2 regions of the Paraglaciecola sp. QJM3NY_14 genome follow, and region 2 is predicted to be linked to the other one. Evidence: riboswitches for the same ligand, from Rfam matches in the RefSeq annotation. Region 2 holds a riboswitch; the other holds the start of a gene.
What was found. A riboswitch is a leader RNA that binds a small molecule or an ion and turns the genes downstream of it on or off. The one in region 2 is predicted to bind thiamine pyrophosphate.
Positions count from the first base shown of each region.

Region 1: linked by a shared signal. The riboswitch ahead of AC0VYA_RS06500 (TonB-dependent receptor) and the one ahead of thiC (phosphomethylpyrimidine synthase ThiC) in region 2 are both predicted to bind thiamine pyrophosphate.

Region 1 is NZ_CM149664.1:1,524,267-1,540,180, forward strand. It holds rRNA gene AC0VYA_RS06475 (23S ribosomal RNA) at 1-287, shown strand, start outside; rRNA gene rrf (5S ribosomal RNA) at 551-666, shown strand; gene AC0VYA_RS06485 (tRNA(Met) cytidine acetyltransferase TmcA) at 1,574-3,730, opposite strand; partial or broken gene AC0VYA_RS06490 (acyl-CoA thioesterase) at 3,798-4,197, shown strand; gene AC0VYA_RS06495 (hypothetical protein) at 4,197-5,102, shown strand; TPP riboswitch at 5,189-5,293, shown strand; gene AC0VYA_RS06500 (TonB-dependent receptor) at 5,368-7,431, shown strand; gene AC0VYA_RS06505 (hypothetical protein) at 7,447-7,704, shown strand; gene pnuC (nicotinamide riboside transporter PnuC) at 7,704-8,351, shown strand; gene AC0VYA_RS06515 (phosphotransferase) at 8,329-9,168, shown strand; tRNA gene AC0VYA_RS06520 (tRNA-Trp) at 9,242-9,318, shown strand; gene AC0VYA_RS06525 (hypothetical protein) at 9,758-10,297, shown strand; gene rimI (ribosomal protein S18-alanine N-acetyltransferase) at 10,290-10,736, shown strand; gene AC0VYA_RS06535 (helix-turn-helix domain-containing protein) at 10,791-11,045, opposite strand; gene AC0VYA_RS06540 (hypothetical protein) at 11,332-12,219, opposite strand; gene AC0VYA_RS06545 (hypothetical protein) at 12,298-13,008, opposite strand; gene AC0VYA_RS06550 (helix-turn-helix transcriptional regulator) at 13,008-13,274, opposite strand; gene AC0VYA_RS06555 (SDR family NAD(P)-dependent oxidoreductase) at 13,869-14,681, shown strand; gene AC0VYA_RS06560 (HP1242/YdcH family protein) at 15,076-15,321, opposite strand; gene AC0VYA_RS06565 (LysR family transcriptional regulator) at 15,532-15,914, opposite strand, start outside.
Region 2 is NZ_CM149664.1:2,310,246-2,326,159, forward strand. It holds gene AC0VYA_RS09725 (acyl-CoA dehydrogenase C-terminal domain-containing protein) at 1-1,098, shown strand, start outside; gene AC0VYA_RS09730 (alpha/beta fold hydrolase) at 1,180-2,109, shown strand; gene AC0VYA_RS09735 (GGDEF domain-containing protein) at 2,212-3,135, opposite strand; gene AC0VYA_RS09740 (DUF3718 domain-containing protein) at 3,587-3,982, opposite strand; partial or broken gene AC0VYA_RS09745 (phytanoyl-CoA dioxygenase family protein) at 4,271-4,789, opposite strand; gene AC0VYA_RS09750 (hypothetical protein) at 4,850-5,443, opposite strand; gene AC0VYA_RS09755 (TetR/AcrR family transcriptional regulator) at 5,567-6,238, shown strand; gene AC0VYA_RS09760 (substrate-binding periplasmic protein) at 6,518-7,225, shown strand; gene AC0VYA_RS09765 (hypothetical protein) at 7,309-7,722, shown strand; gene AC0VYA_RS09770 (sulfotransferase family protein) at 7,799-8,755, shown strand; gene AC0VYA_RS09775 (MFS transporter) at 8,766-9,992, opposite strand; gene AC0VYA_RS09780 (NADH:flavin oxidoreductase) at 10,079-11,182, opposite strand; gene AC0VYA_RS09785 (TetR/AcrR family transcriptional regulator) at 11,274-11,894, opposite strand; gene AC0VYA_RS09790 (RNA recognition motif domain-containing protein) at 12,622-12,891, opposite strand; TPP riboswitch at 13,393-13,493, shown strand; gene thiC (phosphomethylpyrimidine synthase ThiC) at 13,549-15,435, shown strand; gene AC0VYA_RS09800 (FAD-dependent oxidoreductase) at 15,440-15,914, shown strand, end outside.

The sequences.
Region 1 (15,914 bases), 790 kb from region 2:
GGTGTGGGCGTTGGATGATTGAGGGGAGCTGCTCCTAGTACGAGAGGACCGGAGTGGACGAACCGCTGGTGTTCGGGTTGTTTTGCCAAAAGCATTGCCCGGTAGCTACGTTCGGAATCGATAACCGCTGAAAGCATCTAAGCGGGAAGCGAGCCCCAAGATGAGTCATCCCTGGCAGTTTAACTGTCCTAAAGGGTTGTTGAAGACTACGACGTTGATAGGCAGGATGTGGAAGCGTTGCAAGGCGTTAAGCTAACCTGTACTAATTGCCCGTGAGGCTTAACCATACAACGCCCAAATGACTTTTTATATCGTTCTAGCGAACGAGTCGTGTTAAATGGCTTAAACGGAAGGAAACCTTCCTGACCATTTACCTACTCGCTAAAGTTAGAGCTGGATAAAATGTTTGAGTGTTGCATGTATGACAAGTATTTAATCAAGAGTAAGACTAAAGAGATTTAGCGATGATTACAGCCAGACCTGCAAGGGAACGGCATCAGCTTTTACATATTGATTTATTAAGCTACGGCTTGATAGATAACAGTTTATGTCTGGCGGCCATAGCGATGCGGCCCCACCTGATCCCATCTCGAACTCAGAAGTGAAACGCATTAGCGGCGATGGTAGTATGGGGTTTCCCCATGCGAGAGTAGCACACTGCCAGACTCCCATTTAGAATGAAGCCACCTATATCGGGTGGCTTTTTTCGTTTCTGCGCTGTAGAAAAAGCAACTGTAGTCGAAATCGCATTTTAAAGCTTGTTAACGAACTAGACGCCTAGGTGTCATACTTCCCTGTAGCTCAGCCCGACATCCATGTCGGTCGTTCAAACGGCTGAAGCGGTGCTCCACAGAGCCCCGTTTTCACCCATCAAGGGCATCTATAGTGCTTTGCATGAAAGCTGAAGAACAACCCATCCCTGGTGTTGCGCACCAGCCACGCCATCCATGGCGTGTCGTTCAGTCGGGCAAAGCTGCGCTTCGCAAAAGCCTCCGCCTTCACCCCCATGCGAGAGTAGCACACTGCCAGACTCCCATTACACGAAAAGCCCTGACCAAAAAACGGTCAGGGCTTTTTCGTATATGCGCTTCGCGCAAAGCGAATCAGCAATAAACCTCCAGGGAAGTATCAAATACGGTATAGACACGTCCATGATGAAGCATTCCCCGCGACAAAGTGGCAGCCACGCCTTCCTTGGCGTGTCGTGCGGCTGGACGTTGCTGTGCAACTAAAGACACCAGCCTTACCCAGACTTCCATTTAGAATGAAGCCACCTAACCGGGTGGCTTTTTTCGTTTCTGCGACACAGAAAATACCAAAGGCAACCGAGACTACACCTCTAAGGTGGCTTCATCCTAAGCGCTGTCGCGCAAAGCTACGCTTCGCAAAAGCCTCCGTCTTCACCCCCATGCGCGGCATCCGATGCGACATCCGTGTTGCGACAATGCCTTCGCGCCAAAGCGACTCAGCAACAAACTTTCAGGGGGTATCAAATACGGTCTAGACACGTCCATGATGAAGCATTCCCCGCGACAAAGTGTCAGGTTTGAGCTCTATGCTAGGTGTAGGGATGCTAAATACTGGCTATCGCCTTTCTTATATATGTATTCAGTTCTTTTTTGCCGTTTAAATTAAATTCTATGACTAAATCTTGGGTCGATTTAAATTGTATTAAGGCAGCTACAAGGATTTCAGTTTCCTTGGTAAGGGTATTAGCGCTATTTACTTTAGTTAGTTTGTTCAAAACGTATTTTGCTAATAACTGAGAGAAAGGCATGTAAGGAGAGGTAGATGCAATAAATTGCTCAACCCGATACCGAGTGCGCGTACAGCTCTCTTCTGGCTGGCAGTACGTTAACAGGTTCGTGAGCAAAGATGTATCCATGCTTCTGTGATAACGGGAAGCGTGGTAAATAAGTTCTTCACCAAATTGCAGTGATAGTTTATTTAATAGGGTAGAAGTAGTCGGACTTAAGGATTTACCCACAATCAGACTAACTTCGCCGCTTGAAGCGTCTCGCTTAAAGCCAAGCTTTAAAGGAACGTAGTCATTATGCCCCCAGAATTTTAGTAAATTTGTGGTTGCTCCAAATGAACTTGTGATTAACGGTATGTCATGTTCAATCGCGGATGATTCGACGAACTTTAACAATGTGCTTGCGATGCTTGTGCGTCTATAGTCTTGACTAACCGCTATTCGTACAATCCGCCATTGCTCATACGTTACGAATTTGTCATCTGCGGTATGTAAGGCCAAGTTTTGGGAGACTAAATGACCATTTACTCTTCTATGACCTAGCAGTATTTCTTGTGATATATCTGCTAAGGCGCTTCCTCCCTCTAAACAAATTAACGCAACGCCGATGACATCCTCGTTGAGTGTACAAACATACACTCGTTGTTCAGGGGCGTCGAGTAATCTGAATAAGTCATCAGGACTCGTTTGATAATGCGCGCTGATAAGCAAAGAGAATATTTTTGACAATAGATCTGGGGAGTCAACCAGTCGCTTCTTAGATACTTCTTGGCACTTAAATTCGTTTAACCTCATGGGGGAGGTTTCCCGGTTTTCAGGTATCTTATTCTGCCCAGTATCTTGGCTTTGTGGCTGGGCGTGTGAACTTGAATTGGAGTCTTGCATGATAAAAACAGTAAACCAAAAATGCTCTAAACAGTCATTTACATACCAACGTATCGGCGTGCTAAGAGTTAGGCTTTTCCAACCTTTGTGCGCAGTTTCTAAGTATGGCTTGAAACGTAATTCAAATCCTCTACCTGCGCCCTCATATCCATGGACAGTTGAGCTTAAAACAACCCTAGGATATGTATCTAAAAGTGTTTTTAAAATAGAGGGGGGGATTGCAGCAGCTTCATCAACAAATAGTAGGTCTGCGTGGTAACACCCCGACACCAATGCGTCAGGTGCTACAAATTCTAAACTCCCATTCTTATTCGAGGTGCTTCGTTCTGGCGCGGTGGCAAATGCAAATACTTGTTCGACATTATGCTTAGTCGGGGCAGTAATGAGGATCCTTTTTTCTTGCTCTAACATTAAAGCTCGTGCAGCCCGACCAAGCGCCGAGGACTTGCCTCGACCTCTATCTGCAGTGACCACCAAGGGGCGATTTCTGTGTCCAGACGCAGCTTTGATAATGCTACTAACAACCTTATCTTGCTCTAAAGTCGCGCTATCTAGTTGTCGATTAAGGTGCTCTGGCGCAATGACGGCATTGTGTCCACGAAACGAAGATGGGGTAATAACAACCGTGTTCTGATCTTTTTCAATTATCGATATCAATCGGTTGATAAACCGACTTGGCTCCAAGTATTGAGCATAGCCGTATGAGTAACGTTTTTTGGAAAGGGGATCGGTATATTGAGACCAGCTTTTCAGCTCAGGGCAAATTAAAATCATTAACCCATTCGCTTTGATAGTGCCGCTATAGGCCATAAGTGCATTTGCACTTAACCCCGAGTAACAGTTATAGATAAGAGTGTTATATTCTCTGCCTAAGTGTTGACGATAATCTACGCTATTAACCTCTTGGTAAGTACGAGGGGCATCACCTACCCACAGATGCTTACTCGCAAGAGACTCGACATTAATAAGTAAGTTTTCAGCCTGCTTTTCAGCCCACTCTTTAGCACCGCTCACAATCACCAATTGGCGGTGAAAAACATGGCTTTTCCGCTGTTTAACCCAAGCTTCTATTTTAAAGTGTAAATCCACGCTGATATTATCTGTACAATAAACTCGAAATTATCGCCAGTTTAAGCAATGTTACCAAGGAATACGAATGCGCTTTTTATCAAGACGATTAGTGATGCCCAATGATCTTAATTATGCCAACTCATTGTTCGGGGGCAGGGCACTGGAATGGATAGATGAAGAGTCTGCGATATACGCAATTTGTCAGCTAGAAACGAATCAATTAGTCACCAAACACATTGGTGAAATCAGCTTTGAATCACCAGCGTTACAAGGTGACGTAGTGGAGTTTGGGCTAGAAACCAAAAAGGTGGGCCGTACTTCAATTACGGTTACTTGCTTGGTGAGAAATAAAGAAAACGATCTGCTTAGCAGACGACATTGTATTTGTTCGTGTTGATCGTGAAACACGCTTGCCCGTCGCCCACGGTAAAACGTTTGATGAGCTGCAAGAACGAGCAAGGTTAGAAATGAAGGGACTGACTTAATGGATCTAGGTTCTTTCTATCGTGTTGCCGAGCTTCCGCGATTTACCGGAAAAATTTGGCTTGCGTTTGCTATAAGTTTTATCTCGATAAATAGTTGTGCCGTAGCGGGGCAATCAGATTATTCAATTATTGAAAGTCATTCTTTACCGAGTGAATTAGAAGAAAGCTCGGCATTGTATTGTGCCGGTAAAGATCAAATTTACAGTATTAATGATTCAGGCAATGCGCCTATTATTTTTCAACTAAGTGATGACGGCGATATTTTGTCTCTGCGCAGCCCAGCCAATGTCAAAAATAAAGATTGGGAAGCCCTGACTGCAGATGACGAATTTTTCTATGTGGGTGATATAGGCAACAATCGAGGGACACGGAAAAATGTATTTATATACAAGTTACCCCGAAATGAAATGGATAAAGCGAAAACCAAAAAACTTAGTGTGTCTTACGAAGGGAATAATCACAAAGCAAACGAGTCGCTTAATCATGACTTTGATGCAGAGGCGTTAGTCGCTGTGGGTGATGACTTAGTCTTATTTTCAAAAAGCTGGCGTACCGATGTTCTCAACGTGTATCTGGTAGATAAAAATGAAAGTAAACAAAAACTCAGCGCTCACATCTCAGTAAAAGGCATTCCAGGTGTGATCACCGGTGCGGATTACGACAAAATGAACGAGCGGTATGTCTTGGTTGGTTATCCTTCGAAACGCGTAGGCTTTGGTGATCCATTTATAGTGCTACTAGATAAAAATTTCACATTAATTGAAACCATACCGTTACCAGGGTACGGGCAGGTAGAAGGTGTGTGCGCTCATCCATCTGGGCAAATTTGGTTTACTCAAGAATCTTCAATTTTTAGCAGTAGTAAATTAGTTAAGTTAAAACTAGCGAGTCATAAAGCGACCTAACGTCATGTTTATGCGAATAATCAGCGCTTGCGCTGGATGACAGTATTGCTACACTGTCGCCGTTAACACTGTCGAGATTCATTTTGTTAACTACCAAGGGGTGCCGAAAGGCTGAGATTTGTCTCTTAAGAGATATGACCCTTACACCTGATCCGGATAATACCGGCGTAGGAATGGTTATTTCGTTCGCATTTCAAAAATGTAAACATCTCCCATTTATCTGCCGCAAAGCCGGATCTTTTCAACCTTTACTGAAGAGATCCCAATGAAGTTTTGTTCTACCTTACTTGCTCTATCCATAGCATCAAGTTTCGCCAGCCACGCTGATGAGTCCAAAGACATTGAACGTATTACTGTTAGCTCAGATTTTCGCCAGCAAGCGTTAATGTTCATCCCTGCAAGCGCAACCATATTAAGCGATTCACAAATTGAAGCTCGCCAAGCGCAACACCTTGAAGATATTTTAAATGTTGGCGCCAATATCAACTTTGCCAGTGGTGCATCTCGCGGGCGATTCATTCAAATTCGCGGTATCGGTGAGCGCAGCCAATTTTCAGAGCCAAGTAACCCATCTGTTGGATTTCTAGTGGATGACTTTGACTTCTCTGGTATTGCAGGTGTGGGCACGTTGTTTGATGTGGAACAAGTTGAAATTTTGCGCGGCCCACAAGCGACCGAGTTTGGGGCGAGTGCCATGGCTGGGGTTATTAAGGTTAAAACCGTTGATGCCGGACCGGATCAAAGCGGTAAATTATCATTTTCACTTGCCGAGCGAAATACATGGAGTGTAGGCGGCGCTTACGGCAATGCCATAACGGATAATTTATTCTATCGTGTGGCGGTTCAACAGTTTAAGAGTGATGGTTTTGTACAGAATACTTTTTTAAATCGTGACGACACCGATAACCTAGATGAATTTACCTCAAGAGTAAAACTGAAATATCTGGCTGCAGATTGGTTGACCTTCGACCTTAATTATCAATATTTCGATATAGATAACGGTTATGACGCGTTTTCTCTGGAAAATACTCGAGAATCACGTGCTGATGAACCTGGTTTCGACCGCCAAAAAACTCATGCCCTAGGCCTGAAAACGGAAATAAACACCGAGCTTACGGATGTTTTTGTTATTTTGAGTCAATCAGATTCAGATATGGGCTACAGCTACGATGAAGATTGGACATACGTCGGCTTTCATCCTGACGAGTATTCTTCCGTAGACAGCTATTTCAGAGAGCGCGATACAGATAACGTTGACATACGCTTTTTATCAAACGAAAACTCAACTTTATTCAATGGCTCAACTCAATGGTTATTTGGCTTGTATTCAAAATCCATGGATGAGAGTTTACTGCGCCAATACACCTATGCAGACGGTGACTTTACAAGTCGTTATCAACAAGACAACCTCGCCGTATATTCGCAAGTCGATACCGAACTGTCTGACACCCTTAGTTTACGCTTGGGCCTTCGCGCCGATCGTTTTGAAATAGACTACAGCGATATAAGCGGTTTCACCCAAAGCAATGATAAAACGTTGATCGGCGGTAAAGCTGTGCTTGATTATAGTATCGATAGCGCCTCTGTTTATGCCAGCGTATCAAGGGGCTACAAAGCCGCTGGCTTTAATCCAGATGAGCGGGTCAGCTCGGACAAGCGTATTTATCAACCTGAGTACAATTGGAACTACGAAATTGGGGTAAAGGGCAACTTTATCAATTACGACGCCTTTATTCGCATGGCAGTTTTCTACATGGACCGTGAAGACACCCAAGTCAGTGATTATGATGTACAAACTCGTGAAGACGGTAGCGCCACATTCATTGACATCATAGGTAATGCTGATACAGGCACTAACTGGGGTTATGAATTAGAGTCAGGCTGGCAAGTAAACGACAGTGTATATTTGCACGCTAATTTCGGTTGGCTTGATGCCACTTTTGAAGATTATACCCTAGCCGATGGCTCGGTTGTTGATAAGCAAGACCAAGCCCAAGCACCAAACTACACCTTCAATATTGGCGCCAATGTGCAATTGTCTGAGCAAGTCAGTTGGACGATAGACGCAGATGGTAAGGACGAATACCGCTTTTCTGACGGTCACGACGAAAAGTCACCATCTTATGTGTTGGTCAACACCGCGATGCGTTTTGATGTACAAGACTGGTCGTGTTCTGTGTGGGTAAAAAATGTGTTTGACCGAACTTACTACGTCCGTGGTTTTGGTGGATTCAACAATGACCCACGAGAAGGTTACGCCACTCCGGAGCCCTATTATCAACTGGGAGATGGCCGTCAAGTGGGCATCAGTGCTCAATACAACTTTTAGCAAGAGGAGCTAATAATGAAATTAGTCGCAGAGATTTCAATGTACCCGTTAAACGAACAGTACCTTGAGCCGATCCAAACTTTTATCGACCGCTTGAATGAATACGGTCACTTGAAGGTAGTCACCAGTGCTACCAGTACTTTGGTGAGCGGGGACTATTTGGCAACCATGCAAGTACTCGCTAAAGAAATGCAGCGCAGTCATCAGGAAGTCGGGCAGGCAATATTTGTATGCAAGTTCCTAAATGGTGACAAAATGAGCAGCGATGTGTAATGCAAGGCTTAATCGAGCTGTTCAATAATATTGCTCAGCAGTTTGTTGCACTACCTTGGCTAGAAGCAACGGCTTGGTTAGAAGCAACGGCGGTAATACTCGCTGTTGCTTATGTGTGGCTAGCAGCGAGAGAGAATATCTGGTGCTGGCCTTGTGCACTGGTAAGCACTGGCATTTATACTTGGTTATTTTGGGAAGTTTCGTTGCTGTTTCATACCTTACTGAACGCCTATTACTTGTTAATGGCGGTATATGGTTGGCAACAATGGAAGCAGCGTGAAGATGACGAGATCCCCATTCAAAGTTGGTCTATTCAAAAGCACCTGGTGCGATTAGTGTTATTAACGTGTATCGCGTTTGGTTTGACCGTTTTTGCTAGCATGTGGTTGGACTCTCAATACCTTTACCTAGATGCTTTTATCACAGTGTTCAGTGTTTACACCACTATGATGGTCGCGCACAAAGTGTTAGAAAACTGGCTTTATTGGATTGTGATCAATAGCTTTGCCTGTTACTTGTATTTCGCGAAAGAGATGTATCTAACGGGGGCACTTTTTATTTTTTATGTGTTATTTGCGGTATATGGTTATATCAATTGGCGCCAACAGCATGTAGGTAGGCCTTATGCCCCATCGGCATCAGCTTAACTCAGCTGTATTGGCTGAGCTAACGAGTCTAGCGCTCTGCCGAGATGGATTTAGCGTAAGGCCAGTTCAAAAGGCCGGGGCGGTTAATACAAGTTATTGTTTAACCACTGCTTCTGGTCAATTTTTTATGAAAATGTTCGAATCTGATCAGGTAAACCAACTTGATCGTCAACAGCTATTCGATATTCAAAAAGCGGTCTGGCAGAAAGGGATGGCCTGTGAGCCGGTCTATCTGTCAACGGCCGCTGGTTTTCAATTAGATGCTTGGGTACAAAGTCATACTTTGGAAAACAGCACTCTGAGCGAAGACATTAAAGCGCATCAGTTGGCTGATGCATTGCATCGCATTCATAGCTTAGATATTGAAGGGCACAGACTGAATTTACCTGCACAGTGGGCAGGCTATCTATCACAATTGCCGCAGCAACAAAATTGGAAAGAGCGCGAGGAAGCGCAGGGGTTAGCGAGTATTTGGTCTGCTACACTGCCCCATGATTTAGTTTTTTGCCATAACGATTTGTCATTTCAGCATGTCACAACAGAACAATCTAACCTGATATTCGATTGGGAATATTGCGCGTTATCAAATCGTTACTTTGACTTAGCGGCTTGCATCGAAGTGAATAATCTCAATTTTGAGGTTCAAACTTATTTGCTATCAAGATATGCACAAAATACGCAGTTACCACTGCCGTTAGTATTACAAAAGACCACTGAAATGCTTCCGTTAGTTAATCTAACGAGTCGTCTTTGGTACGCTGTAGCAAAGAAAATAACCGCCTCACAATGTCATACTGCCGATAAAATAAGCGGTTGAACCTAAACCTGATATTTTAGCTACAAAAGCACTTTACCTTTTACCCTTGTTACGTATAATTCAGCAGCTCAGCAGGGGTGTAGTTCCAATTGGTAGAACAGCGGTCTCCAAAACCGATGGCTGGGGGTTCGAATCCCTCCACCCCTGCCAATTTTTCAGATCCACTCTTCAGTCATATCTCCCATGAATTCAAAATAACTTTTTTACCCGATTGGAGGGTGCGAATCCCCATGGGGTTTGACAAATCGTCTGGAACCACTTGTGCCGAACATCGAGTACCGCGCAGCGCCGTTTACGGTCAGGTACAGGGAAGTACGTGAGTACATCCCTCCACCCCTGCCAATTTTCAGCTTCACTCTTCAATCATATCCCGCATGAATTTAGAATACCCTATTTGCTCTATTCCAGGGTGAGAAGCCCTAAGGCGTCTGACAAATTTCCTACACCTTATTGTTAGCCACATCTCAAACGACTTAGACATATGGATTTACCCCGCTGAGAGATGAGAAGTACAATGGGATTTGATAAATTGCTACCAATTAACGACTGGTGCCCGCCTTCTTTTAAGATATCGTGATAATCTATGCCCATGAATACTAAAACAACACATACACTGACTTCGTATCAACACGCTGTTCTTGGCGAGATGGGCATTGTTGCCTGGTACCCTCAGGGCTCAGAGCCTAAAGCTAGCCAGCTAAGCTCGCAAGATTCAATTCGTTCAGATATCGACCCTGCAAAAACTAATGACAGCAAAAAGACCAGCTCAGTACCTGATGCGATAAAGCGCCTTAAAACTCAATCCGCCGCAACTTCAACAACAGCATCGACATTAGATAAAAAAATAGTGCCGAACAGTTTCGTTCTAGGTGTGGGACTAGCCGAATTGCCTGAAAAATTCTTGAATGATATTTTATCTAGCATTGGTATTTCAAAACAAAATTACGAGCAGATAGCAGATGCTCAGTGTACTCAGTACGACGGGTATCCATTCGCGTGGCAGGTTGGTGATGACGTGATGTTAGAGGGGAGATTACTAACAACCCCTGCATACGGAAACGGTTTCTCATCTTCTACTAAAAAACAGCTGTGGGCGACGTTATCTGGTTTCAAGCACAATAATGACTGATTTAATTCAGCTCAATCAAGATAACTACCGATGTGCCTATGCCATCCATTGCCAGGGGCACACTCACCCTTGGTCTGAACCTGTGTTTGCTGATTGCTTGACCGATAATTATCAAGCCTATGCGTTATTGCAAGACGACATGTATGCAGGCTTGTATGTTGGATTATTTGTGCTTGATGAAGCCACTTTGATGGACATAGCTGTTGGTGAAGCGTTTCGCGGTCGAGGGCTAAGTAAGGTGTTGATGTCACATTTTTTAGCATTGTGCGTAAATAAACACATGCATTGCGTTTGGTTAGAAGTTCGGGCATCTAATGTTGCCGCAATAGGCTTATATCAAGCATATGGTTTCGAGAAAATTGAGTGTCGTAAAGACTATTATGAAACGCAGGATGGACGAGAAGACGCGTTGATGATGAAGTTAGTACTGGGTGGCTAAACTTAAACTACATTGATAATCGATGAAGCCCTTGCGGGCTTCACATCGAAAACATTATCTACGAGCTGAAGAAATGTTTAACTGTTGAGTAGGATCTTGACGTTCGATCGCTAGCTTAACAAACTTAGATGAGTTGTAGTTACAACCTACGCACATGGCAATGAACTGATTCATGCTAGGGCTACCAATTTCTTTTTCCCAGTTTTCATAGGTCTTACGTGTTTTAACGTTAGCAAGCTTTGCCATTTTAACCGTGGTTAAGCCAGCGTCTTGTCTCATTTTTCTTAGATCTGCACCTGTGATATACATGCTTTTATTCCTCATAATTTTATTGAAACTACAACAGAGCTAAAACAGCATATAAAAAAACTCTGTTTTTCTATTGTCAGGCGCAGTGTATGCCAACAAATGTGGATTGGATTCCACAAGGTGAATTAATTTCACATTATTTGAGGGGGCTATGGGCAGAATCGTTACCAGCGATTTATACAAGCGCGTGGAAAGTTAAGCCCCACAGAGTGAGGCTTAATCTACTTGATAAACTGATATGTCGTTAGTTTTCTTAGCTTATATCTTTGTTTTATTCAGCTAAGTGTTAGGCAAGAACTGGCGGTTTGCTTTTTCCAGTATTCATAGCAATGACGGGCGGTTTGCTTTTACCCGTATTCATAGCAAGAACAGGTGGCTTACTTTTACCTGTATTCATAGCAAGAACAGGTGGCTTACTTTTACCTGTATTCATAGCAAGAACAGGTGGCTTACTTTTACCTGTATTCATAGCAAGAACAGGCGGTTTGCTTTTTCCCGTATTCATGGCAAGAACGGGCGGTTTGCTTTTACCCGTATTCATAGCAATAACGGGTGGTTTGCTTTTTCCCGTATTCATGGCAAGAACGGGCGGTTTGCTTTTACCCGTATTCATAGCAAGAACTGGTGGCTTACTTTTACCTGTATTCATAGCAAGAACAGGCGGTTTGCTTTTATCCGTATTCATAGCAAGAACTGGTGGCTTACTTTTACCTGTATTCATAGCAAGAACAGGCGGTTTGCTTTTACCCGTATTCATAGCAATAACGGGGGGCTTGCTTTTACCCGTATTCATAGCAATGACGGGGGGCTTGCTTTTACCCGTATTCATAGTAATGACGGGTGGTTTGCTTTTTCCCGTATTCATAGCAATGACGGGGGGCTTGCTTTTACCCGTATTCATAGCAATGACGGGTGGTTTGCTTTTTCCCGTATTCATGGCAATAACGGGTGGTTTGCTTTTTCCCGTATTCATGGCAATAACGGGTGGTTTGCTTTTACCTGTATTCATAGCAAGAACAGGCTGTCTATTTCTCCCAGCCCCCATCTGTAGAGTATGAAGTTGGTCCCTGTTAAAAGCAGAGGAATAGGGCTGAGAAGAAAATGAAAGAGCAGGTTCGCTCGTAACAGCTAAGGAAATTACGCATAAAGTTAATGTATTTTTTAATAAAGTCATAAAACATCTCTCGAAATAATTAAATTGGCGACAGTTCGCGCTATTGATTATGTCGTGTTTGTATCGAGATGCGAAGTTTTAAGCCTTTAGAAGTTTTGGCAATAGTAATTTATAGCTTTCATTAAATATTGCCCAAATAGCTAGAGTGGCAATTCCATGCATGAAGTAAGCATTAGATGAATAGAAGAAAAGAAGATCTTTAAAATCGCCTAAATGTCTAATTAAGTATTCAATCACAATTGCAGATTGAATTATTATTGATAATCCATAGAGTCTATATATTGTCCAATCTAAATTTATCGAAGTAGCAGTCTTTTTTAGATAATACTCAGTTATGCTCACTCGTGAAAAAATAAGATTTCTGACCAGCAAATTTAAGCCTATTAATGACATGTGCCAGTATATTTGAGGAGCAGGGTATCCTTTTACTAGCCAATATGCCTCAGCGGCAAATATACTTAATGTAAATAGTAAAACGAACTTAGCAATGTGATCGTGGCGGAGGCGAAATGCAAGAATAAGACACATTCCATAAATAAAAATTTTTACTAGTTCATTATTTGATAAATATATCCAAGCTAACTCTTCAAGAATATGCTGAATCAAAATGATTAGTACGATACCGATAACATTCACGTCTTTACGGCAAGCGAAACCGGTAAAGAAAAGTATTCCAATAAATAGGCGGTCGAATAGAAGCGCATTACCAAACGTTAAAATACCTGCGGCGATAAAAAGCCCTCCAAAGAGGGCCGTTATTAGTTTAGGTAAGTACGCGCGCAATAGCATTAGGTATGATTGAAACCGAAATAATCCATAACAGTAGAAAAGAAAGATTCACGGGTTTGCTCTGATGCTTTTTGCCTGCACACTGCCCACCACTTACTAATTACTTCAACACCTATGCTATTCATGGTTTCAGGCTTTTCGTTTTCGATGGCTGACACAGTTTCCCGACTTATACCGACTCGTAACGCGAGTTCGCCTTGCGTGTATCCAGCTTCTTTGCGAAGTGATTTGAGTTGTACACCGCTGAACTTCTTTCTACGTGACATAGTAAGTTGGCTTCCTTCCTAAACATGATTTAATCGTACATTTAGTGGTTTTAGGGCTAAAAAGTTACCCTTCATTGTTCGAATATAAGGCAATGCTAGTAACTTGTAAATGACTTTTAACAAACATTTTTAATCAATCGATAATTAAATTTTGTATAAGATTCTTAAACTTAGGCGAATTCTAGGGGCTGGCGGTCATAAACACAGTGTATATTGCAATCGCTAATAGGAGGAGTCCGCACTGTGGCGAGTCGTTTAAGCAATAAGCGGGTTTTCAGAGGTGAAACACAGTACTAAAACGGGAAATTGCTCCCAAATTGGCGCAACTTAATGCAGTCGGTTATCACCATTATCAATCGATTCTATAAACTGATTCCGTTTTCCTAGTCATTATCAGGTAAATGCTTGAGTGCTAATCTACTGGTGTTTGAAATCGAAACGTTTACACGTTAAAGCGTTGATGCTTCCCATAAGGCAATAAGTGCTGGCATTTATTTTGGCTGAATGATGCCACGCTAGAAAATGCTGTTACCGCGCGTTGACAACGTTCAGCTAACGTTAGATTACTTTATTTTATCACTTGGAGAGACGAGCATGAGTAAAACAGTTTTAGTAACAGGCGCAACAGACGGAATTGGCTTTGAAACGGCAAAAATGTTGTTGTCTGCTGGTCATACAGTGCTATTACACGGTCGCAATAATCGTAAGTTGCAAGATGCACAGGCCGTATTAACCTCTGCAACAGGCTGTGATAAAACAGAATGTTATTTGGCCGATTTGTCCGACGTTAGCCAAGTTATCCAATTGGCCGATGCAATTAAAGAAAAGCACAAGGTGCTTGATGCGCTAATTAATAATGCAGGTGTATTTAAAGTACCATCTGTCATGACTGCCGATGAACTTGACGTGCGGTTTGTGGTTAATACGATAGCCCCTTATGTACTAACGAAGGCATTGCTTCCTATTCTCGCTAAAAACGCTCGTGTGGTGAATGTGTCTTCGGCAGCTCAAGCGCCTGTGAGTCTGGCGGCATTAGCGGGCAATCAATCGATAAGCGACTCGCAAGCCTACGCCCAAAGTAAACTTGCGCTAACCATGTGGTCGCGTCAGTTAGGATTATCGTTCGCGCAGGAAGGACCAGTGATTGTTGCAGTAAACCCCAAATCCCTGCTCGGCAGCAAGATGGTAAAAGATGCCTATGGCATGGCGGGCAGTGATTTGCGTGTAGGTGCAGATATTTTATGTCGCGGTGCGTTATCTGAAGAGTTTTCACAGGCCTCTGGTCAATACTATGACAATGATATTGAGCAATTCGCTCAACCACACCGCGACGCCCTAGATGAGCAAAAAACGCAAAAAATAGTGGCCGCCATGGATGATATTGTTCAGCGTATTACCTCTAAGTAAAGGAGTCTCCATCGAATTAACTCTATGTGGCAGCGATTTAACCATGCTGCCTGTTATCAAATTGGCTATGATCAAATTGTCCATGTTCAGATTGTCCACTATGTACGGCTGCCGTGGATATTATCCGTGTGACAGTTTTCAGTAACATGTGTGCACCGTTAAAAAGTGCATTTGCAGGGCCAGCCACAGTATTCATGAACGCCTAAGGCGGGCTAGTCCTTTAAGCGTAATAGCTTGTTATACTGATCTGGTTTCAGATAAATGGTTTCTCAGGTAAGTGCTTAGCAATTAAAACGTTTAGTGATATGTATTTAGTCAAACGGAATTAAACAAGGGGGGGATGCAGGAAGTACCCGAAACAGGTACTTCCCAACTAGCGTGCTCGATAAGCCTCTTATTTACTTTCCTCGAGTATCCGCTGATAGAGTAGGTCTTTCAACATTGCGCGATCGTGTTTCATCTGATGCATTGCCTCGTCATCGATAGGAGCGTCTTTAAGTTCTAACACGCGTATTTCTTTATCTAATTCGTCGTACTGCTTTGCCTTCTCAGCAAATTTGGCATCATTTTTATTGAGTGCTGAGATGACTTCTCTGTACTCAGGGAAATCGCTATTAAGTGAGTGATTTTCGCCTAACATATTGACTCCTTATTTTATGAATAAACTGACATATACAATCAGCATTGAATTTCAATCGACGCTGGTAATATTTCAACGCGAAGCGTGTTCAATCAAACTGTTAACGCCACCACCAAAAGACATAGGGACGATAGGGCCGTTTGTCAATCATTGGTACAGGAAATAACTATCGCGGACTGCAAATGCTATCGCTGTGAACATTGTGAGTTACTACTTTTGCAACGCTCGCTCCCAATAAGGTGTTTGCCCATAATATGCCAAGAAGAAATCAATGAAAGCGCGCACCTTTGGCGCTAACTGGCGATTACTCGGGTAAACTGCCCAAATCGCCGTTTTGGATACCATGGGGTAATCTTCTAACACTTGAACTAATTGCCCAGATTGCAAAGCCTGATAGGCACACCAGATAGATGACATAACAAGGCCTGAGCCTTCAATGGCAGCGTCTCGTACTGCCTCACCATTATCAATACGGATTCTACCCGTTGCTTTAATACTCACCGAGCCTTTATCTGTTTCAAAATCCCAAGTGTCTAACCCCATTAGATTAACGCACTCATGTGCGTCTATATCTTGAGGGGTTTTAGGGGCGC
Region 2 (15,914 bases):
GTGAGTCCAGACGGTGAAAACGTAGATCGTAACGCCGTTACGTGTGGTTCAATTGAGCACAAAATGGGTATCAAAGGTTCTGCCACTTGTGTGATTAACTTTGATGGCGCAAAAGGTTATTTAGTGGGCACAGAAAACCGCGGTTTGAACTGCATGTTTACCTTCATGAACTCGGCACGTATCGGCACCGGCCTTGAAGGTTTGGCATCTAGCGAAACGGCGTTTCAAGGTGCCTTAGCTTACGCGAAAGACCGTTTGCAGTTTCGTTCAATGAAAGGTGTGCAGAACCCAGATGGGCCTGCAGATCCAATCATAGTGCACCCTGATGTACGCCGTATGTTATTAACCCAAAAAGCCTTTGCTGAAGGCAACCGTGCACTGGCGATTTATGCCATGAAGTTGGTTGATATTACCCTATACAGTAAAGATGAAGCCGCTAAACAAGTAAGCGAAGCTAAACTCGCTTTCTTAACGCCGATTGTGAAAGCCTTCTTAACTGAAACGGCACAAGAATCAACTAGTTACGGTATGCAAGTTTTCGGTGGACACGGTTTCATCAAAGAGTGGGGCATGGAGCAGTTGGCCCGTGATACGCGTATTTGTACTATGTATGAAGGCACTACGGGTATTCAAGCGATCGATTTGCTGGCGCGTAAAGTGGTTGGCTCAAACGGTAAATTGCTTGAAGTGTTCACTCAAGAAGTACGTGATTTCTGTGTCAGCATCCGTGACAAAGGCCAATTCAACGCATGGTCAAACGCGATTGAAGTGCATTTAGATGAGTGGAAGCAAATCACGGTCGATATTACTAAACGTGCAGCTAAAAACCCTGACGAATTAGGCGCTGCTTCGGTTGATTACTTAATGTACTCTGGTTACGTGACGGTAGGTTATTTCTGGCTGAAAATGGCCGTATTAGCCCAAGAAAAACTTGATGCAGGTGCAGATAACGCTGATTTTTACCAAGCGAAGTTACATACGGCTAAGTTTTACTTCGACCGTTTGTTAACCCGTACGCGCTCGCTTGTATCAGCAATCGAAACCGGATCTGACAGCTTAATGAGCATGCCAGTTGATCAATTCGATCTAGGTGCATAACACTTCACTTATTCATTAGAATAAGCAAAGGCGAACCTTTTCATGTGAAAGCGTTCGCCTTTTTTATTAAAGGGACAGACGATGCCTATTAGTCATCATTACGCGGATATAAACGGCGTGTCATTGCATTACGTCGAAGCGGCGTGTCACAGCGATAACCCCAATCCCGAAACCATTGTTTTCCTGCATGGGTTCCCTGAATACTGGGGCACGTGGCAGGCACAAATCGAGTATTTTCGTGAGCAATATCACGTCATTGTGCCTGACTTGATGGGCTACAACTTAAGCGATAAACCAAGTCAATTAGCTGCCTATACGGTGCCGAACCTTATTGCTTTGTACGCCAAATTTGTGGAAAAAGTAAGCCAAGATAATCCAGTGCACTTGGTCGCCCATGATTGGGGCGGGGCTGTAGCATGGCCATTGGCCGCGTTTCACCCGCAACTTTTCAATAAGTTGATTATTTTAAATGCGGCGCACCCAAGCACGTTTACCCGAGAAATGGCGAGCAACTCACAACAGAGACAAAAAAGCGCTTATATTCATCAGCTTGTCGCTGACAATGGTGTCGAGTTTGTGAAGAGTGACGGTTTTTCGATGTTAAGAAGTATGTTGTTTGAGGGAATGCATGAGACTCAGTTTAGTGAGCGTCAAAAAGCTGAGTACATACGTGCGTGGAAGCAACCTGGCGCCGTTAACGGAATGCTGCAGTATTATCGCGCCATGCCTCAATTACCTCCGGTAGAAGCTGCAGAGATAGTTATTAATGACGTAAAACAGACGTCTGAAAGCGAGCCCAACGGGTTCAAGATCCCCAATATTCGAATTGAGATGCCGACATTGATTTTGTGGGGGGAGCAAGATGAAGCGTTTGTCACAGACGTTTTACAAGGAATTGAGGCCTACGTACCGGATTGTGAAATTGTGCGTTTTAGCGATGCAACTCACTGGCTACATCATGAGAAACCTGACGAGGTAAACTCTGCGATTAAGCGCTTTCTTACAGCCTAGAAAGCTTGATGATATCCGACACGAACTTACCTTAAGGGGGAAAGTTTGGCGCGGTATTTTTAACGCGTTAGCTATCGTAAAAAATAGCTCGCGCGTGCCATATTATTGCTTGGCTCCATCATCATGAGCGATCACCTGATTACGGCCATTTTCTTTGGCATAATATAAACGTCTATCTGCTTTATTTAGCAGTTGGTTTAAATCCTCCCCGTCAGCACCGTAAGTAGACAATCCAGCACTTAGGGTAATTTTGATGTCACATTTAGTGGTTGAGAAAGGCGTACTCATTAGCTTTTTACGCAATTCATCAACTTGTGTAAAACCTTTTTCTATGGGGGGCGCTACCATTATTAGGGCGAACTCTTCGCCACCGAACCTGGCTAATAGGTCAGTTTTACGAGTATTTTTGCGTAAAAATGACGCCACATGGCGAAGCGCATCATCACCTACTAAATGTCCGTGGACATCATTAATGGTTTTAAATAAATCCAAATCAAACAACACAACGGTTAGAGGCGTATTGTGGCGAGTGGCTAGGGCGCTAAGTTGTTGAAACCCTTCATTGAGCTTCATGCGATTCGCAAGCCCGGTGAGTGGATCTGTGCCGGCAAGCGATAATAGACGCCCTTCATTCTCTTCTCTTGTCCGTTCATAGAGATGGGCGAATGCCATCATTAAAAGAGAACTCAATATCACGTTGGTGGATATAGCGACATTGAGTGACAACAAGTGGTCTTCGCGAATAAATCGCCAGTGATAGGCAAAAATACCACAAATAATGAAAGTCGTTGAAAACCAAAACCCTCTGACTCGGCCCATCAAAAGGTATGAAATAACGGGTATGGTTAATATCCATACGAAAATAGATTCAGATGATTGGGGCAGTGACAGCCCATAAATCATAATGATAAAAAACGGCACCACATAAATGGTAACCCAGCGCTGAAAGTGCTTGGTGTTCTGGATCCTAAACCAAAGCCAAAGTGAAAATACCCCATAGGATAATTCAATAGACGCAGAGACCATAAACCTCGATAAAAATTGATTATCGAGAAAATAACCCCACCGAGAAAGGTCACTATAAGCAACACGACCATGATATCTCTGCGATACTTATAGTTCTGTACTAACTGACCCGTCATTTTGTATCTCGCACAACACTTCCACTACAGGCTAGGGTAAATGAAAGTAAAAAAATGTTGGTGTTCCGACCGATAGGCGAATACACGTTCCTAAATAGACGCGGGTAGTCTACTCGAAATTGTGTTTAACATTATCACTAATGGGCAAGTTATCAATTGATTAGAGTTAATTATCACCAACTTGCGTAAATTATCGGTTGAGAAGGAATAGTTTATTGGTATTGATGTGAGGACTTTTCAGAGATATAAAAAAACGGCCTCAAAAGAGGCCGGTTTTAAGGGAGTCAGGTAGCGCTACCTGACTTACCATGTTGAAACTTTTATAAGTGTAGTGATTAGATACGGTCGTTCAATACCGCAACAATAGGCGACCCTGTTAAACCGTTTTCTGTGGCCCAAGCCACCACTGTTTTACCGTCTTGCTCTGGTGAACTTAAATCGCTCTTTGGCATCTTTTTTACCATCAGTGTGCCAGTCTCTACGGCATCATTTAGCATAGCTGTGCGTATTAAGCTGTTACCGCCGCAGCTGATGCCTGAATAGTAATCTTGTAATTTAAGACGGTAGTCAGACTGAACGCGTTTCATTTTTTTACGCAGTTCGCCTTTATCATCTGCTTTAACGATAGTGCAGATATTTTGCAATGCTTCTGCAACGTCAGCTTGAGCAGGCGCAGCGAAGATAATAGAAGTAGTAGCAATAGCGATAGAAGCTTTAACAATTTTCAACATGGTCAGTTCCTCGGTGTTTATGTATTTGGTATCTCGTTTCGATGGAGTGATTTAACCCGATCTAATCTGATTAAAAAATCTACAAGTTGATACTTTGGTATTAGGTTCAATACCTTTGGCTAATACGTGCAGAATGAATCGCTAAGATACGAACGCATCAATTAGCGTGTATGAAGAATGTTGAAAAGAAGGGCTTATGAGAAATGAGCGACGATGAAAAGCGACAAGCATAACGTTGTTTATGCTTGTCTTCTGAATTATAGCAATGTCACTGTTACATCAGGCGAATTAGATACTTAAATCAAGTAGGTTGTAATCTTTGAGCTTATCTAAGGTATTGGTTTGCCAACTGAAATCTACTTTGCTGTGGGCAAGTGGCTGATACTGGTAAGCGGTTTCATCTGGGTATCGTGCTTTTCGCGCCTCAATGGCGTAGCCCAGAGCATGGGAGCGCTGCTCAATTAGTTTTTCGTCATACACCACGGCTTCACTGTGAATACCCGCGCCTTTTACATCCAGCACAGACGAGCGCTTATGAAAGCCAAAGTTGATAGTAATACGTGGTTCGAACCCAGTATTAGCAAATGAACCGTGAACCAGTTGACGATTACAGATAACCACGTCGCCTGGGTTACAAATAATCGGTAGTGCATCTGGAATGCGTTCGCTGCCGGCCTCTTTGACCAACTGCTTTATGTCTTTTCTACCTTCTTTGTGTGAGCCAGGGACCACCCACACACCATTGACCGCTGTGCTGCCGTAAGCTTGTGCCATGAAATTAAAACCATGAATTTGTGAATCAAACTCAGGGTTGTCCCAATGGGTATCCCCATCTTGATGCCAAGAGACCGCTGCCCCTAAGCCCGGCTACTTGATAAATAAACATTCATGAAACGGCGCAAAGTCTCGCCCGTTAATCGCTTCCGCTACTTTTAATAATTCAGGATGAGCATACACGCGCAAGCAAGCAGGGGAGAACTGCAATGATCCTAGCAATACAAAAGGTGATTCTTTTGGGGCGTCACTGGCTGCGGTCGGCTCGAACAATTTCACTTGATGACGGCCGTTTGCGATGGGAGTTCCCCCTAAAGGATCCCCCAGTGGTTTAGCCCAAAGGAGATTAGGGGCTTTGCAATCTACGCCTAGTGCGGGCTCACCTTTTGCATTCACCGTTGCACCATTTTCAGTGGCAAATCGTTGCTTCAACTGAGCCAAATCTTGCTCTATATCTGCAAGTTCACGCGCACTTAACACATTTTCGAAGATATAAAACCCATATGTGTCGTACGCCTCTAAAATCTTCTTGTCTAACTGGCCCTGTTGATTAAATAGCAAAGGTCCGCGATTCGACAGAGCAACCGCTTTGGCTTGTCCGTCTAGTAGGTATTGTCGCATTGCGTCAGCATTGTCGCCATAGTGAGTCGCGCAGGCGTCGATAGACGCGCTGATATCTTTCATCATACCGTGTTCCTCTTTTGTAAATATTTCGTTAACACAATCATTCTTAATCTTTTGTAAATTTTATTCAACATAAAATTTAATGCATGTTAAAGTTTACGTTTTGAAAAAATACGAGAAAATTATATGAAGCCAGCTAGGGCACAGGGTGGGGTGGCAACACGCACAGCCAACAAACTGAAACGCAAGCAGACAATTCTGGATACCGCACGCAGTATTATCGCCAGTGGTGGGTTTTCTTCTTTTACGTTGGCTGAGTTGGCCAGCTCAGCCAACGTGACCGTGCCGACCATTCATAATTTGATTGGTAACAAGGCTGAAGTACTAAAACACCTTGTGGTGGATATGGTAGAGCGCACCGAACTTGTGCTGTCTTCAGATACGTTTAAAGATCCGATTTCTACAGTTGAATCGTTTACCGATAACTTAATGTCACTCTATCGAGATGATGAAGCCTTTTATAAAGCTGCCTTTGTGGTCGGTGAGCAAGAGTCATTATTTGAACATGGGCATGCGGCAGGTATTTTCAAGAAATCCTTAAAACTGGCTTATCATGTATGCGTGGACGCCAAAGAGCACGGCTTTTTAAATGGTGAGGTGGATACTGATTTACTCGCCGATCGTTTATTCGCCAACCAACGTATCGCTCGTTACGACTGGATGCATGGCTATATTGACCTTGCAGAATACCGCAAGCAGATGATTTGCGGCATGTTGTTAACGTTTGCTGCCGACGCCACCGTCACTTATCGCCCTGTGCTGTTAGCGAAAATCAACAGCGTATTTGCCCAAGGGTAAATCGATTTTATTGAGTACAAAATGGGGTTATCTTCTTTTGAACACCTATGCAGAGTGGGCGTAAATAAATTCACTCTGCGTAGCCCAAATGCAAAAGACTGTTATGTGGTTTTTATGGTGGTCTGTCATTCAAGCACCTTGATTAAGCCCTTTTAAATTTTTGCTAAGCGGTTAATTATTTGCTGGTGTTGGTATTATACTAGCGTTAGATGAAAGGATCAGATGCCGCTAAATAGTCGATATGAAAAAGAGTAAGCAAGTGTGGTTGTTTTTTTATTGATGTTTTTACCACTAAACTTGGTGGCCGAGTCCTATACGTCTCACTGTCGCAATCATCCCCCGGAACTATTTTTTGATGATGGTAAATGCCTCGGCGTCATCCCTGAACTAGTAGACGACATATTTCGCGAGCTCGGTCATGAAATAACGTGGTTAGAAGCACCGTGGGGGCGCTCATACCGAGAGGCTAAAAAAGGCACCGTCGATATATTGATTCGGCATTCTATGAATCCCTCCAGAGAGCCTTTTCTACGTGCTATTCCCTATGGATATAATATTAGAAATCTAGCGTTTTATATGTCGCCTACCTTATCTGCTGACATCTCCTCTTATGCCGATTTAGCCAAGCTTAATGTAGGAGCCGTTAGAGGGGCATACTATTCGCCCCACTTTTCTAACCTTGACCCACTTGCTATGACCTTGGTTGGTCAGAGTGAGCAATTATTAGCCATGTTGGAACGTGGCAGAATAGATGTAATGGTCACCTCCGAGACTCAATGGGAAGGCCTATTTAAAGGTCGTTTTAAAAAGGCGGCCTTAGTGGATAGCTTCGAGAATGTTTATTGCATAAGCATTGCTAAAAACGCCAAAGCCAATGCCATTTATGATGATGTAGCAAGGACCATGTTGGAATACCGAAAAAGCGGTAAAATAAACCGTTATTTCGAAAAATACGGGATAACGCCGCCATTACAAAATTTTGATTAAATGAAGCGTGTTTTGATTAGGTCAAATCAAATAGAACTAATCTCAAACATATCAAGTATGTTGAGCAAACTTAAGGGGGAGAAGTGGGACTGATTTTAGGGCCATTGGTGATATTCTGGTTAGCTATCACTATGTTTGTATTGGATATCGGTTATGTGCTTTTAGATGATTTAACTAGTGATAGTGATATTGCCTTAGTGTGCCTAATGGCTATTCTATGCTTTGTTTCTTACGTCTATTGGGGATTCGCACGATTCAAAAGGTGCGACGAACTCGCATGGCATGATATCCCACTTTTTTTCACTGCCAATAAGCTTAGTCTCATTGCTTTTGTTAGCGCATTAGGTGTTCATTGGCTGGGCGTGAATCAATGGATGAACGAGTTTCTATCATTCTTGCCCGTTATCATCATGTTTACCCTCTCATTTGGTGCGCTCTTTGGTACATTTTGGGCTCCTAGATTTATGAAGTATCGCGGTATTCAGCAGATCCATTAACTTTCAAGCAATCAGCAAAAGACTCTGATGCCATTAGCTGGTGCACCGTTGAATTAATATAAGGCTTAGCCATAGAATGGACGACCCCATAATGCGTTTTACCCGAGACTTAGTCGCCCAATTGGACTTACGCAGTCCCGCGACATCGAAAAATCACGCACAAGGGCCTGATGTCAATAAAATCAAACTCATCATTCATGCTGGCACGCCAAAAACAGGCACTACGAGTATTCAAACCTACCTAAGTAAGAAACAGCGTAAATTAAGAGGTAATGGAATTTTGTACCCGCATAACTTAGCGGCATCAAATAATCCCGGTGCACCTGCTCATCAATGGTTTGAGAAAAATCTAGTGACCACGCACGTGGAAAATTTTGTGGCCAACATGAGCAATGTCATCTCACAAATAAAAGATGATACCCATACCATTATTCTGTCATCAGAGGGGATCTATAACTACTGGTGGGATTTCCCAGATGCTTCAAAAACGTTATTGGGGGAGCTTGCCACGCTATTTGATGTGCAAGTGTGGGTATGGTTTCGCGAGCCTGTCGCATTTATCGAAAGTTATTACAAGCAATGTATTCGTAATCCTCAGGTGGCCAGTAACCCTTGTTATGGTAAAAATTTATCATTCGCTGAAATGTTAGACGTTAAGTGGTTTTCGCAACATCTTGATTACCGAGGTTTTGTAAATGAGTGCAAAACGATTTTCGGACAAAACAGTGTGTCGGCCTTTGAATATAACAATGATGTGGTTCAGCAAGTCAGTCAGCTGTTGGGCTTGGCAACCGCACATGACAACCCCACGCCTAGGCAGAATAATAGCTTAAATAATGCGTCAATCAGCTTGTTACGGGCACTCAATCAATACGATGTAAAAGCCAAAGACAAGGAACGTTTGATGCCTCTTTTGAAGGAAATTAACGGCATAATGGACAGCTATGTAAAGCCCAAGGACATGCGCGACAATTTGATTGACGAAGTGGTCAGGAAACGTGTTCTAGCGCTGGCATCGCCGGTCCATTTCTAACGGTGGCTACCTACTTTCGGTCTTTAAATTTCATAGTGAAGAAAAATAACAAAAAGTAGCAACCAAACGCGAACCAGTAAGGTAAAGCACCATCAATCGAGTACAAGTACGTGCCTAATAACGGCCCTACAGTAAATCCTAAAGGTGGACAGGCACCTGCTACGCCAGCAACGGCTCCTTGCTCGTCAGATGATACCGCAACTGATGCTCCCGCCATAAACCCAGGCCCAGCTAGGCCCATGCCTAAGCCAAGAATACACATGGCTAACATATACATGCTTTGGGTGTCCGTTGTCGCCATAATCGCAAATGCAATCATCATCATAGGCATGGATATGCGCAGCAGCACGAAAGGGCGTACAGATAATCGAGGGATAACCAGTAATTGGACAACCAGCGCCGCAGCGGCTGATAACATGAGGCTTATCCCCACGATTTTTGCGGTTTGTGTGCCATCAAGTCCAAGTACATCTTGAAAACGAAAGGCGATAGTTTGTTGCACTATGGCAAAGCCCATGAACAACATAACCCCAGCTATCACGAGGGGAAATATACGCGGGTCAGTGTATTTTAATTTCTGTGGCTTTCTAACATGCTCTGGTCTAGGCAAAATGGGTAGGGCGTAAACGGCCAATATGGCGGCTGCCAGCGTTAATAATACTGAGAAATACAAAGGAGTAATCAAGCTGATACTTGCCAACAAACCACCTATGGCGGGGCCTAATATTGATCCAATATTGGTTGCGGCGCCTATAGCTCCCATGCCTTTGATACGATCTTGTACTGTCGTTATGTCTGCCATGTAAGCGTTAGCAGAGGGAGAAACTGCTGCCATCACCACCGCATTGGCTACTCGTGTTGTGATCAAAAGCGCGAGGGCAATAAGGGGGATCAGGTAACCCAGCAGGGCGGCTTGAAATACACCCGCGAATAAAATGGTACCTGCTGAATAGCCAAACAAACCAATCAGCAGGACTTTTCTTCTGCCCCACATGTCACTGGCACGTCCCCACAAAGGACTGACCAAAAATATGGTTAACGAAGAACAAGAAATAATGGCTCCGATTTGCACTTCCACTAAACCGATTTCACGCCCAAGGGGAGCGAGTATGGCAAACAGCACGGTTTGGGCAAATCCCATGGCGCCTGCAGCTAACAATAAGGTGCGTTTGGCTAACGCATTCGCTGCACGTGGATGGTTTACATCACTGGCTTGATCATTGTTTGATTGGGTCATAAAAGGGTAATTTGAACACTGTATTTAAAGCGCTTTACACATTGGAAAATGTAAAGCGCTGATAATGTTACGACAAAGTCGCTAACTTACACTAAGGTCGTTAGCGCTTCACCTGAATACTGTTCTAGTTCTTCAAGTTTTCCGTTGCGAATTTTATTGGTCCAGTTTGCGTCTTGCAGTAACGCACGACCCACGGCAATTAAATCAAACTCGCCCTTGTCCATACGCTCGATCAAATCATCGATAGAACGTGTATTCGAACCTTGACCTGCAAAGGCACTGAAAAAGTCTTCATTCAAGCCCACAGAGCCAACGGATATAGTGGGTTTACCGGTGAGCTTTTTAGTCCAGCCAGCAAGGTTCAAATCGCTGCCTTCAAATTCATTTTCCCAGTAACGGCGCTGAGAGCAGTGGAATATATCCACACCTGCATCACTTAAGGGCGCTAAGAACTCTTCAAGTAACTGCGGCGTTTCAGCCAGCCTTGCGCTGTAATCTTGTTGTTTCCATTGTGAGTAACGTAATACGATGGGGAAGTCAGGTGAGGTAGCTGCGCGTATTGCTTTGACAATTTCTACCGCTAAACGAGAGCGATTAGCCATGCTACCACCCCATTCGTCGGTACGTTGGTTAGTGCCTTCCCAGAAGAATTGATCAATCAAATATCCGTGAGCACCGTGAATTTCAATGCCATCAAAACCAATTCGCTGAGCATCCGCAGCTGCAGTCGCAAAGCCGTTAATAACCGTTTCAATTTGTGCTTGGGTCATTGGCTCAGCACCTTGTTTACCTGGCTTGAACAGTCCAGAAGGGCCGACGCTAGGTAATTCAGGAAACGGCGCTTTTTGCGCTACGCGCGCCATGCCTACGTGCCACAATTGAGGCATGATTTTACCCCCGGCACCGTGTACTGCATCAACGGTTTTTTTCCATCCTGCAAGAGCAGCATCCCCATGAAACTGAGGAATACGATCACTCATGGTTGCCACAGGATCGTTTATGGTCGTGCCTTCGGTGATAATTAAGCCTGTTCCACCTTGTGCGCGGCGGCGATAATAATCGGCGACGTCTGAAGTAGGTACTCCACCAGGAGAAAACTCACGGGTCATTGGGGCCATTACTACGCGGTTATCTAGCGATAAGCCTTTGTGGGTAAAGGGGGCGAATAATGCGTCTACTTTGTTACTCATAGTGTTGTCCTTGATAATGTTTATTTTCGTTAGTTTTGTCTAATTTGAAACTCTAATTCGAAACTCTAATTTGAAATTTTCATTCGAATCCCTAAATTGAAACTGATAAAGCGGGTGCAACGCTAACTGAACGCACTAGGGACTCAATCATGACTGTTGCAAGCTGCGCTATATCTCGTTGTTCACCCAACATGTGCGATAAGTGCAACGATATCAAGCCGTGGACTCCGGCCCAAACTACATAACATATATCTGTTGGGTCACCTTTTAAGATCCCAGCGCTTACCGCTGACTTCACCACTTGGCGCATCGGCGCGCTACTACGTAAAATCTCACGTTCAAGAGCTGCATATTTGCTTAAGTCAGGCTGAGCTACGCTATACATGACGCGATAGGAATCTGGAAATTGCAATGCAAAATCAAAATAGGCATGACAAAGTGCGCTCAGCTGCTTATCTTGGGTTGGCTCTTGGGCTAAAGCATGTTCGAGGGTGTCGGCAATCCGTGCGAACTCACGCTGGCGCAGCGCTGCAAGGATATCAGCCTTGTTTTTAAAATAACGATAGGGCGTAGTGCGACTGCAACGTAAATCAGCGGCTAATCCGCGCAATGAAATACCCTCTACGCCACTTTTAGCAAATGAAACCAAGGCGAGATCGCACATTCGATTGCGAAAACACTGTATCTCTTCATCCGTTAACACTTTAGGCATTGAGGCTCTTTAGCGCTTCTGGCACATACATTTTTTGCATACACTTGGGTTTACTATTTGGGTGTTTGAAGCCCATAATATATTTTATATTGACACTGTCAATTTAAAATAAAGCACCCATAAGCCAGTCTCGATATAAGTGGACTACCATGGGTTTTTTATTATTAACTGCTCTTCAATTTGACAGTGATAATTGCGCAGTACTCAAGGAATGCTAATTATTTGGGTAAGATAGTTAATCCTTGATGCGCATCCGTACTTGAATTTGAATAGTTGGTTTCACTTTTAAAGTGATAGCGATAGTGAGTCGAGTAGATACAGTGGAATAATTATAAGTATTGACGGCGGGTTTGGGCGTAATCATTTTGCTTATCTGGGTTTGGGGAGCTTCTTCAGCTAAATAGAGCACTTAACCAAAGTGCATCATAGAAAGTCGTTAAGCAATGCAACCAACTGGTCTATCGCCGAAGCCTCAATCGGTTGTCGTAATTATTGTCGCAAGGCAAGTTCAGCTGTATCAGCTATCGTCCTGGTTTGATCAACTTGAGGGAGCCTTGATAGTAGAGCGGGTAGTAAGACGCTAACTGAGCTTTACTATTTTCAGTCTGTTGCGCCTCTAACCTGTAAGAAGATAAATAAATATTGTAAGAAGATAGATAAACGCTCAAAGAAAAACCCGCTTAAAAGCGGGTTTTAATAATATTTTCGCAATTGCTGTAAATATTCGTTACTCAGTGTCTTCTGGTTTATCTGTTGCCTTTTCTTCCGCTTTCTTCACGCGTATTTTATTTGCACCTAACGTATGGCCGTTCAGATTAATAGTAGCGGCTTTTGCATCGCCTGCTTTTGGCATTTCAACAAAGCCAAAGCCTTTTGAGCTTTGCGTTGCGGGATCAATCACAATAGTGCATGACTGAACAACACCATAACCTTCAAAGAGGGTGCGAAGCTCGTCTTGCGTGGTGGCTCGGTCTAAATTGCGGATCAATAATTTCATGGTAACGCCCTTATAAAAAATAATGGGCTAATGATAACAGCGTTTGCTGTGTATCAATACGGGTTAATGCTAGTGGCTGGTGATCCTTGATGTGGTTTTTTACATCCTTGTTATCTAGCTTCACTCCGAATTTGCATGAGGTCATTGAAAAAGACTTCACTTTTTTTGTTCTAGGATAAAATATTTTTGAACCTCTATCCTTGGTAATGCTCGTCCGAATTGTTTCCTATCGCCCTCGTTAACGTGTCGCTAAAAGCGGTTAACGTTAAATTTTTAGCACTTCTAAATTTCACAAAGTTAAGTGGTTAATATGATTTTTATGGAATTATATTAACAATTTTCAGTATTTTTGGTGAATTTACAGGTTTTTATAATTAAGGCGGTTTTAGCTTAAATGTGTCAATCGTGCTTTTATTCGAGTCAGCAATATATGTGTTTTTGGGTAAAATAAATACCTTTGGCGTGGGGCTAGTAATTCTAAATTTGTTGTCCTATTATCCGCACTCGCTCTCGGGGCGCCTTTTTTGGCTGAGATGTAGTAATACAAACCCGTAGAACCTGATCCGACTAGTATCGGCGTAGGAATGAGCAGCACATCCTCACAAGGGATGTTTGTTTTCGTTTTCCGCGCGCCTGTATTTTTTTAAGGAAAACAAAATGAACACTGTCCTTTCTTCCAGTGAAGCGGTTGCTAACGCACCGGCTAGTGCCTCCTCTGAAAGTCAAAAAATTACACGCACCCCCCTTCCAGTCAGTAAAAAAGTGTATGTTGCATCGCCTAACGATCCTAGCGTTCGTGTGCCAATGCGCGAAATCAGTTTAACCGACGGAACCGCCGTCACTTTGTACGATACCTCAGGTCCCTATACCGATGAAACCGTAGACATAGACGTCAACAAAGGCATTGCTGATGTGCGAGGTGAGTGGGTATTGTCTCGAAACGACACTGAACAATATCAAGGTCGTGAGGTACAACCCCAAGACAACGGACACTTCGATCAAGAACGCGCGTTTCAATATTACAATGATGCTTTGCAGCGCACGCCAAGACGTGCCTTACCTGGTAAAAATGTCAGCCAAATGCATTATGCCCGCAAAGGTATTATCACCAAAGAAATGGAGTACATTGCCGTTCGCGAAAACCAAGCTCGGGAAGCCATAAGCAATGAGTTCACTACGGATGAGCGCAATAAGCGACTAAAAGGCAATTCTTTGGGAGCCAATTTGCAGCCCATTACACCAGAGTTTGTGCGCAAAGAAGTGGCTGAAGGCAGAGCGATTATCCCAGCCAATATTAACCATACAGAACTCGAACCCATGATAATCGGGCGCAACTTTCTGGTTAAAATCAATGGCAACATTGGCAACTCAGCACTGCGTTCTTCGATTGAAGAAGAAGTCGAAAAGTTGGTGTGGTCAATTCGTTGGGGCGGTGACACCATTATGGACTTGTCAACGGGCAAGAATATTCACTCTACTCGTGACTATATCGTTAGAAACTCTCCCGTTCCCGTGGGCACCGTGCCTATTTACCAAGCGTTAGAAAAGGTCAAGGGTGTCGCTGAAGACCTGACCTGGGAAGTGTTTCGCGATACCTTGATTGAGCAAGCCGAGCAGGGCGTAGATTATTTCACCATTCATGCTGGGGTGCGGTTGCATCATATTCCTATGACGGTGGACCGCGTTACAGGCATCGTCTCCCGTGGTGGTTCTATCATGGCAAAATGGTGCATTGCTCACCATCAAGAAAACTTTTTATACACCCATTTTGAAGACATTTGTCACATCATGAAAGCATATGACGTGAGCTTTTCCCTCGGTGATGGCTTGCGTCCAGGCTCATTAGCGGATGCTAACGATGAAGCGCAATTTGCCGAGCTGATTACGCTTGGTGAGCTGACTAAAATTGCCTGGAAACACGATGTACAAACTATGATCGAAGGCCCAGGTCATGTGCCTATGCATATGATTAAAGAAAATATGGATATGCAACTTGAACATTGTCATGAAGCACCATTTTATACGCTTGGCCCGCTGACTACCGACATCGCCCCTGGTTACGATCATATTACGAGTGGAATAGGGGCTGCGATCATTGGTTGGTATGGTTGTGCAATGCTGTGCTACGTAACCCCCAAAGAGCATTTAGGCTTGCCGAACAAAGATGATGTTAAGCAAGGGATCATGGCCTATAAAATTGCCGCTCACGCAGCGGATATTGCTAAAGGTCACCCAGGCGCTCGCTACCGCGACGATTTACTGTCTAAGGCGCGTTTTGAGTTTCGTTGGGTCGATCAGTTTAATTTAGGCCTAGACCCTGATACTGCCCGCGCATTTCATGACGAAACCTTGCCTAAAGACGCAGCGAAGGTCGCCCATTTTTGCTCCATGTGTGGGCCTAAATTCTGCTCTATGAAAATCTCTCAAGAGGTGCGCGAATATTCAGCGGATTTGAAAAACACTGACATTGAAGCCGGTATGGCGCAAAAATCCGCTGAGTTTACCGCCGCAGGTGCACAGATATACGTCGCTCAGACGGAGTAACGCTGTGGCTGTGCAAAGTGAACACAAAATGCGCATTGCCATTGTGGGTGCAGGCATTATGGGGCGAATGATGGCGTGGCAATTATTACAACGCCAAGCGGATATTTCGCTCACTATATTTGATAAAGATCCCATCGAAAGTGGCAGTGCTGCAGCGTATACAGCAGCAGGTATGTTAGCACCGTATAGCGAGCTTGAAAGTGCAGAGCTGGCTGTGTTTTCTATGGGGATGGCGTCTTTAACGCGCTGGCCGGATGTTATTAACAGCCTAAATTTGCACTTGGCTAAACCACTCACGTTGTTCGCTCAGGGCACGTTAGTGGTGGCGCACCGCGAAGATAAAGCCGATTTTCAGCAGTTTTCCCGCCAGTTAATGGGTAAGTTGCCGGATTTCGCGCAAGATGAAGAGTTTTCACACATGCAGTTATTAACCCAAGCAGCGCTTCATCATTATGCTCCGCAATTAGCAAAACACTTTG